Regions from separate parts of the Paenarthrobacter sp. NCHU4564 genome, predicted to be linked through region 1. Evidence: predicted binding sites of a transcription regulator. Region 1 holds the regulator's gene; the other holds the start of a gene.
What was found. The regulator LexA, encoded in region 1, represses DNA repair genes until DNA is damaged. The targets are predictions, from matches to a motif close to TCGAACANNTGTTCGA.
Positions count from the first base shown of each region.

Region 2: the regulator LexA is predicted to act here: its motif matches at 1,576-1,591, upstream of ACSVIE_RS07340 (Y-family DNA polymerase).

Region 1 is NZ_JBQLIS010000012.1:42,368-45,774, reverse strand. Features, by position in the region: gene ACSVIE_RS13330 (ATP-dependent DNA helicase) at 1-1,728, shown strand, start outside; gene lexA (transcriptional repressor LexA) at 1,780-2,526, opposite strand; gene ACSVIE_RS13320 (LysM peptidoglycan-binding domain-containing protein) at 2,875-3,234, shown strand; gene ACSVIE_RS13315 (histidinol-phosphate transaminase) at 3,292-3,407, shown strand, end outside.
Region 2 is NZ_JBQLIS010000005.1:123,499-126,905, reverse strand. Features, by position in the region: gene ACSVIE_RS07355 (ArsR/SmtB family transcription factor) at 1-168, shown strand, start outside; gene ACSVIE_RS07350 (hypothetical protein) at 245-712, shown strand; gene ACSVIE_RS07345 (DUF305 domain-containing protein) at 871-1,494, shown strand; gene ACSVIE_RS07340 (Y-family DNA polymerase) at 1,668-2,948, shown strand; gene ACSVIE_RS07335 (uroporphyrinogen-III synthase) at 2,965-3,407, opposite strand, start outside.

The DNA.
Region 1 (3,407 bases):
GACCGTCCCGTGAACGTGGCGCTGGTCAAGGGCAGGGCCAACTACGTCTGCCTCCAGAAACTCGAGGGTGGTTTTCCCAGCGAGGAACCGTCCGAAGGCCAGCTCTTTTCGCTGGGCGAGGACACCAGTGTCCCGCACTTCGCGGCGTCTGTGGGTGGGCCGTCGTCGCAGTTGGGCAAGGAAGTGGTGCGCCTGAGGGAGTGGGCGGAGACCACGTCCACCGGTGACAGGGACGAATTGATGCCGGGCGTCACGGACCGGGCCTGGAGGCAGGTGTCCGTCACGTCCATGGAGTGCCTGGGAGCGCAGAAATGCCCCCTGGCAGAAGAATGCTTCAGCGAACAGGCCAGGGCCAGGGCTGCAGAAGCCGACGTCGTGGTAACCAACCATGCGATGCTTGCTGTCAGCGCTTTTGAAGGGCTTGCTGTCCTTCCCGAGTACGACGTCGTGGTGGTGGATGAAGCCCATGAGCTCCAGGACCGCGTGACCGGTGCTGTGTCGGGCCAATTGTCGGTGGCCATGGTGCACGCCGCAGCATCCAGTGCCCGGAAGCACACGGCGATTACCGTGGATGCCCTCAACGCCGCGGCCGATAGGCTGGACCTGGCAATTGCAGGAGTTCCCAACGGCTTGCTGCCGAACGGCCTGAACGATGAACAACTGGACTGCATCGACCAGTTGCGTGATGCTGCGCGTGCCGCGCTCTCGGACTTCAAGCCGGATTCGTCGGGCCAGAACGCGGTCGACGGCGGCAGGCAGCTCGCGCGGTCACGGCTTCTTCTCATCCTGGAACTGTCAGAGCGGCTGCTCGCTGCGAAGGAAAACCGCGAAGTCGTCTGGTTCTCCAGGAACAGTACATTCGATCCGCAGCAGGGTTACTCCCAACCGGATGAAACCGCCCCCGCCCTGATCAACATCGCTCCCCTCAGTGTGGCAGGAAGGCTCAGGGAAGGGCTTTTCGCAGGCCACACCGTGGTGCTTACCTCCGCCACCTTGGCCATCGGATCCGCATTTGAGCCGGCTGCCGGGGGACTGGGACTTGTGGGCGACGGGGCGCCAAGCTGGACAGGCCTGGATGTCGGATCGCCTTTCGACTATCCAAAGCAGGGTGTGCTCTACGTCGCGCAGCACCTGCCCAAGCCCGGGCGCGGAACCTCCCCGGAAGCGCTCGATGAGCTGGAAGACCTGATCCGGGCATCCGGCGGCGGAGCACTGTGCCTGTTCTCTTCACGGCGGGCGGCAGAGGAAGCAGCTGACGCCATGCGCCTGCGACTCGATGACACCATTCTCTGCCAGGGTGAATCCACAATGGCCGCGCTGGTGAAGCAGTTCGCCGACGAACCGGATACCTGCCTTTTTGGGACCATGTCCCTGTGGCAAGGGGTAGACGTGCCCGGCGGCTCGTGCCGGCTCGTGGTCATTGACCGGATACCTTTCCCCCGTCCGGACGATCCTCTGATGACGGCAAGGTCGCGGGCTGTGGCACAGTCCGGCGGCAATGGCTTCATGGCCGTCTCGGCCACGCATGCCGCGGTTCGTTTGGCGCAGGGCGCCGGTCGGCTGATCCGTTCCACAGGGGACAAGGGGGTCGTCGCGGTCCTGGACCCGCGGCTTTCCACGGAACGCTATGGGGCGTTCCTGCGTGCTGCCCTCCCGCCGTTCTGGGCGACGACGGACAGCAAGGTGGTCCAGGGCGTTCTGCGCAGGCTTAGTGCCTCCACGGGCTGACGCTCCAGGAGCGGGAACAGCCTTGAAGCCACAGCGGGCGCAGCGCCGAAGCTAGAGCGAGCGGAGAACTGAAACGACCTTGCCCATGATGGTGGCCTGGTCACCAAGGATGGGTTCGTACTGGGTGTTTTGCGGCAGCAGCCATGTGTGGCCGTCGCGTTGCCTGAAGGTCTTCACGGTAGCTTCGTCGTCCAGCAGCGCCGCCACGATGTCTCCGTTGACGGCGTCGTTCTGGCGCCGCACCACTACCCAGTCGCCGTCGCAGATCGCGGCATCGATCATGGAGTCGCCGGCGACCTTGAGCATGAACAGCTCGCCGTGGCCTACCAGCTGCCGGGGAAGTGCGAGGACGTCCTCTACGGTCTGGTCAGCGAGGATCGGACCGCCGGCAGCAATCCGGCCCACCAACGGAACCATGGCGGTGTCGCTCGCGCTGGCGAGTTCCGTGACGGCCAGCCCGCCGGTGGTGCGGAGGGTTGCGGGTGCTTCCACGCCCGGAATCGCGGCGCCACTGTCAAGCGTCAGGGGCATCAGGACTTCCATTGCCCTTGGACGCTTGGGGTCCCGGCGAAGGTACCCGAGTTTCTCCAGCTGGGACAGTTGGTGCGTGACGCTGGACAGGCTTGCCAGGCCGACAGTGTCGCCGATCTCACGCATGCTGGGCGGGTACCCGTTGTCATTGACTGACCGCTGGATGGTTTCCAGGATCTTCTTCTGACGGACGGTCAGGCTTTTGGGACTTTTCTGGGGCTGTTGGCTCCGCAGGGGTGCCCCGCCGCCGTTGGCCTTGGATGCCATGTACGCCATTGCCCTTCCGCTCCGCCCGGCCTCCACAAGGAGGTGTCCGGGGATGGGGGTCCGAAAAATGTCAGACCCTCCTGTTCCACTGGAACAGTGCTTGTTCCTTCAGTCAAACGTAGGTCAGGCGCATGCGTTTATCAAACATTTGTTCTAGCGAGTCTCGACATCGTTCGTTGATAAGTGCTAAAAATGTCATAGCAAGGTTCGAATATGTGTTCTATAAATCCTTGGCTCGCATGGAATGTCCGGACGCTGCGTTCGAACATCGGTTCGGGCCGGGGGGACACAAGAATTGGCAGCCTGTCCGGTTTCCGGCCCAGGCAATCGCTTAGAAGGGCTCAGCTCATGTCCGCAGTCACCGCGTTCAGTGATTTCCGCAGTACCCCCGTTCCGGCCCGTATCCGGCTGACCCGGCGCGGCAGGATTGTCTTCTTCGGAATCCCGGCCATGCTGTTGGCAGCAGCCCTCCTGAGCCTGGCCGGTTTCATTACCTCTCCGGCCAAGGCATCGGATTCCCCATCCCAGCTCCAGCCGCCCGTGGCTGTCTCCGTGACAGTCCAGCCCGGCCAATCGCTCTGGGGTATTGCCGGGGCCGCCGCCCCGGACCGCGATCCGCGGGATGTCATCGCCGAGATCATCCAGCTCAACGACCTCCCGGGCGGACGCATCCAGCCGGGCCAGCAGCTCTTCGTTCCCGCCGGCTGAGGTGCTTCCAGCTGTCACAGTTACCGGCGGGTCGCCGCGGCCCCTTAAACTGTGGTGGTGAGTGACCAGCTTGAGCGACTTGACCGCCTTCCCCTCCGGACCAACCTGCGTGGACTGAGCCCCTACGGCGCACCGCAGCTTGACGTCCCCGTCCTGCTCAACGTCAACGAGAA
Region 2 (3,407 bases), on a different contig from region 1:
TGTGACCTGATCGAACCGTTGGACCTTGGCCAGCCCACTGTGTCGCACCACTTGAAGATCCTGGTTGATGCCGGCTTGTTGCATCGGGAAAAACGCGGCACATGGGCGTACTTCTCCCTGGTCCCCGGTGCGTTGGATGATGTCGCCGGGATCCTGGCCCGGCTGTGAACGGCCGCCGGGACCAGTTCGCGGGCCGGTAGTCTGGAACGGGAAAAAACAGCCGCGCAGCGGGAAGGGGACCGTCATGGCAGCACAGTCGGGATGGACGAAGTACCTCCTGGGCGGCGGGCTCCTGACGGCCGTGCTGGCGTTGATCGCCGGAATACTGGGCATGCACATCCTCGTCGGCGGAGCCCACTCCACCCATCAAGCCGCGACCGTTGGCACGGCGGCCAGCACCGCCGTCGTGAACCATGCCACCGCGGCAGGGCACGCAGCAGCCGGGCATACCGGCCACGCCACCTCCGCTGATACCGGGGCCGGCACGGCCGCCCCGGCACAGTGCATGTGCCAGGGAAACTGCTCAACAGGGCACGCCATGGGCAGCTCCTGCATCCCGTCCCCCAAAACAGCCAGTCTCGCAGCTCCGTTACCCGAACGCGCATCGTTCCTTTCCCCGGCGCACCGTGCCGTGTCCAGCCATGCGGGATCGATGTGGTCGTACCAGCCCGGTAGTCCTTCACCGGGTGATTTGTCGATCAGCAGAACATAGACACCCCGGGCCGGCCCATGCCCGGTGCAATTTTCTTTTGTCTGCTGCCGTTGGCAGTCACTCCTTTCTGCCCTGGACGGGTTTATCCCTCGGGCAGAGCTCCGCTGATACCTGTCATGGGGGCCGTGCCGCCGTGACCGTTTGTGAAGGATCTTTTGATGAACACAAAGAAGTTCTTGTCCCTCTCTGCCGTTGCCGTCGCCGCAGCCATAACGCTGGCTGGATGTTCCACCAATACCCCGGGATCGTCCGGAACCTCCATGCCGGGCATGGACCATGGCAGCATGGGCTCATCCATGATGCCCTCGTCCTCCGCCACGGCGGCGGGTGACCATAACGCCGCTGATGCGATGTTCGCCCGGATGATGATCCCGCACCATGCCCAGGCGGTGGAGATGAGCGGGATGATCCTTGCCAAGCAGGGAATCCCTGCCGACGTCAGCGCCTTGGCGACCCGGATCAAGGACGCCCAAGGACCTGAAATCGAGAGAATGACCGGCTGGTTGAAGAGCTGGAACGAGCCCACCATGATGACCGGCGACCACGGCATGGACGGCATGATGAGTGAAGAAGACCTGTCCAGGCTCAAAGCGGCCCAGGGCGTGGAGGCCGCGAAGCTGTTCCTGAGCCAGATGGTCGCCCACCATGAGGGGGCCGTGACGATGGCCAAGGCCGAAACCGCCGATGGCAAGAACGCCGAGGCGGTGCAACTGGCCAGGGACATCGTGGCCGCCCAGGAAGCTGAAATCAAGGAAATGCAGCAGCTGCTGGCCAACCTCTAGGCCGTACCCGGCTGCCGTCCGACCATGGCCGGCAGCCGGGTGCTCCCTTTTTGTCGGTGCCCCGATCTACAGTGGAAGTATTCGAATATTTGTTCGAGTTGAGCCGTGTCGCGCTTCACCGCGCGAACGTTCATCTGGTAGAGCCGGGAGGGAAAGTGTCCAAGCCAACCATCATGCACCGGATGCAGGAGATCGCCCATGTGGATATCAACTGCTTTTATGCCTCTGCCGAACGCGCGTTCAACCCGGCGCTGGAAGGCAAACCCGTCATTGTGCTCTCCAATAACGACGGATGCGCCGTCACCCGATCCCCGGAAGCCAAGAAGCTGGGGATCGGGCTCGGGGACCCGTGGTTCAAGCTGGCACCCAGGGCCAGGGAGTGGGGACTCGTTGCACTGTCCAGCAATTACGAGCTGTATGGGGACATCAGCTCGCGGGTGATGGAGTTGCTGGGCCGGTACTCGGCATGGCAGGAGATCTATTCCATTGACGAGGCCTTCCTCGGGGTCAAGGGTGGCCCAAACCAACTCCTGGAACTCGGCCGGACCATCAAGGACGCCTGCCGCAGGCACGTGGGAGTCCCTGTGTGCGTGGGGATTGCTCCCACCAAGACGCTCGCCAAGCTCGCCAACAAGTGGGCCAAGCACAACCCGGCGTTCGACGGTGTGTGCCGTTGGGAATCGGTACCCGCAGAGCAGCGGGAAGCCCTGATGGCGCGGCTGTCCGTGATTGAAATCTGGGGTGTGGCTACCCGGCTGACCAAGCGGTTGAATGCGATGGGCATCTTCTCGATCCTGGATTTGGTCAGGGCGGATCCGGTTGCCCTCAGGGACAAATTCTCGATCGTCATGATGCGGACCGTCCTGGAACTGCAGGGCACCCCGTGCATCCCCATGGAGGAGGAACGGATAGGACGCGACCAACTGATTTTCTCTCGCTCGTTTTCAACGCCCATCACCAGTGCGGCGGAGTTGCGGCAGGTGCTGAGCGTTTATGGCCAAATGGCCAGTGCCCGGCTTGCCAAACACGATCTGCAAGCCAAACTCCTCACCGCTTTTGCTGCCACATCCGTGTACAACCCCCGGGACACATCGTTCCCCAGCGTCAATGTGCGGCTGCCCATGCCCACCGCGGACCCGGTACTCCTGACCAAGGCCGCGCACGCCTTGCTGCCCAGGATCCAGGACGGCGTCCGCTACGCGAAGGCGGGCATCATGGTCACGGACCTCCGTCCCAGCGGCAACCAAAAGCCGCTGGAGGTCTTCGAGAACCGCCACGAGGAACGTGGAATCGGAACGCTGCTGGAAACTGTCAGCAAGCGCTACGGGCGCGGCTCCATTGGCCTGGGCCATGCCGGCATCAGGGGCGGGCCGGACTGGTCCATGAAACGGGGCATGCTGAGCCCCCGCTACACCACCAACTGGGATGAGCTTCCCCTGGTGAAGGCGGCGTAGCGGGGTGCACCACCAGTTAGATGCGGAGCCGGTACCCGCGCTTCACCACGGTTTCCACCAGCTTCCCGTCCGGCAGCGAGGACCGCAGCCGGCTGACCGTCATGTCCAAAGCGTGGACGGAACCGCGAAGATCAAGAAGGTCGGACAACGCCTCACGGGAGAGCACAGCGCCGCCGGCCCCCAGCAAAGCCCGCAGGAGAAGCAGGGGAGCAGGAGCCAGGTCCACCACATCGCCGTTGATCCGCAGGCACCGTCCGCGCAGCTCGATGGTGGCCGAGGGCGTTTCCACGCGGCGCACATGGTTCAGGGACAAGTGCTCGGTGACCAGCCGGATCAAGGCTCCCATGCGGAACCGGTCCGGGATCAGGGGCGTCAGGCCCGCATCAACCAGCGGCTGCGCGGTCACAGGCCCGACGGCGGCTACGGTCACCGGTCCTTTCAGGGCCTCGATGACCTGCC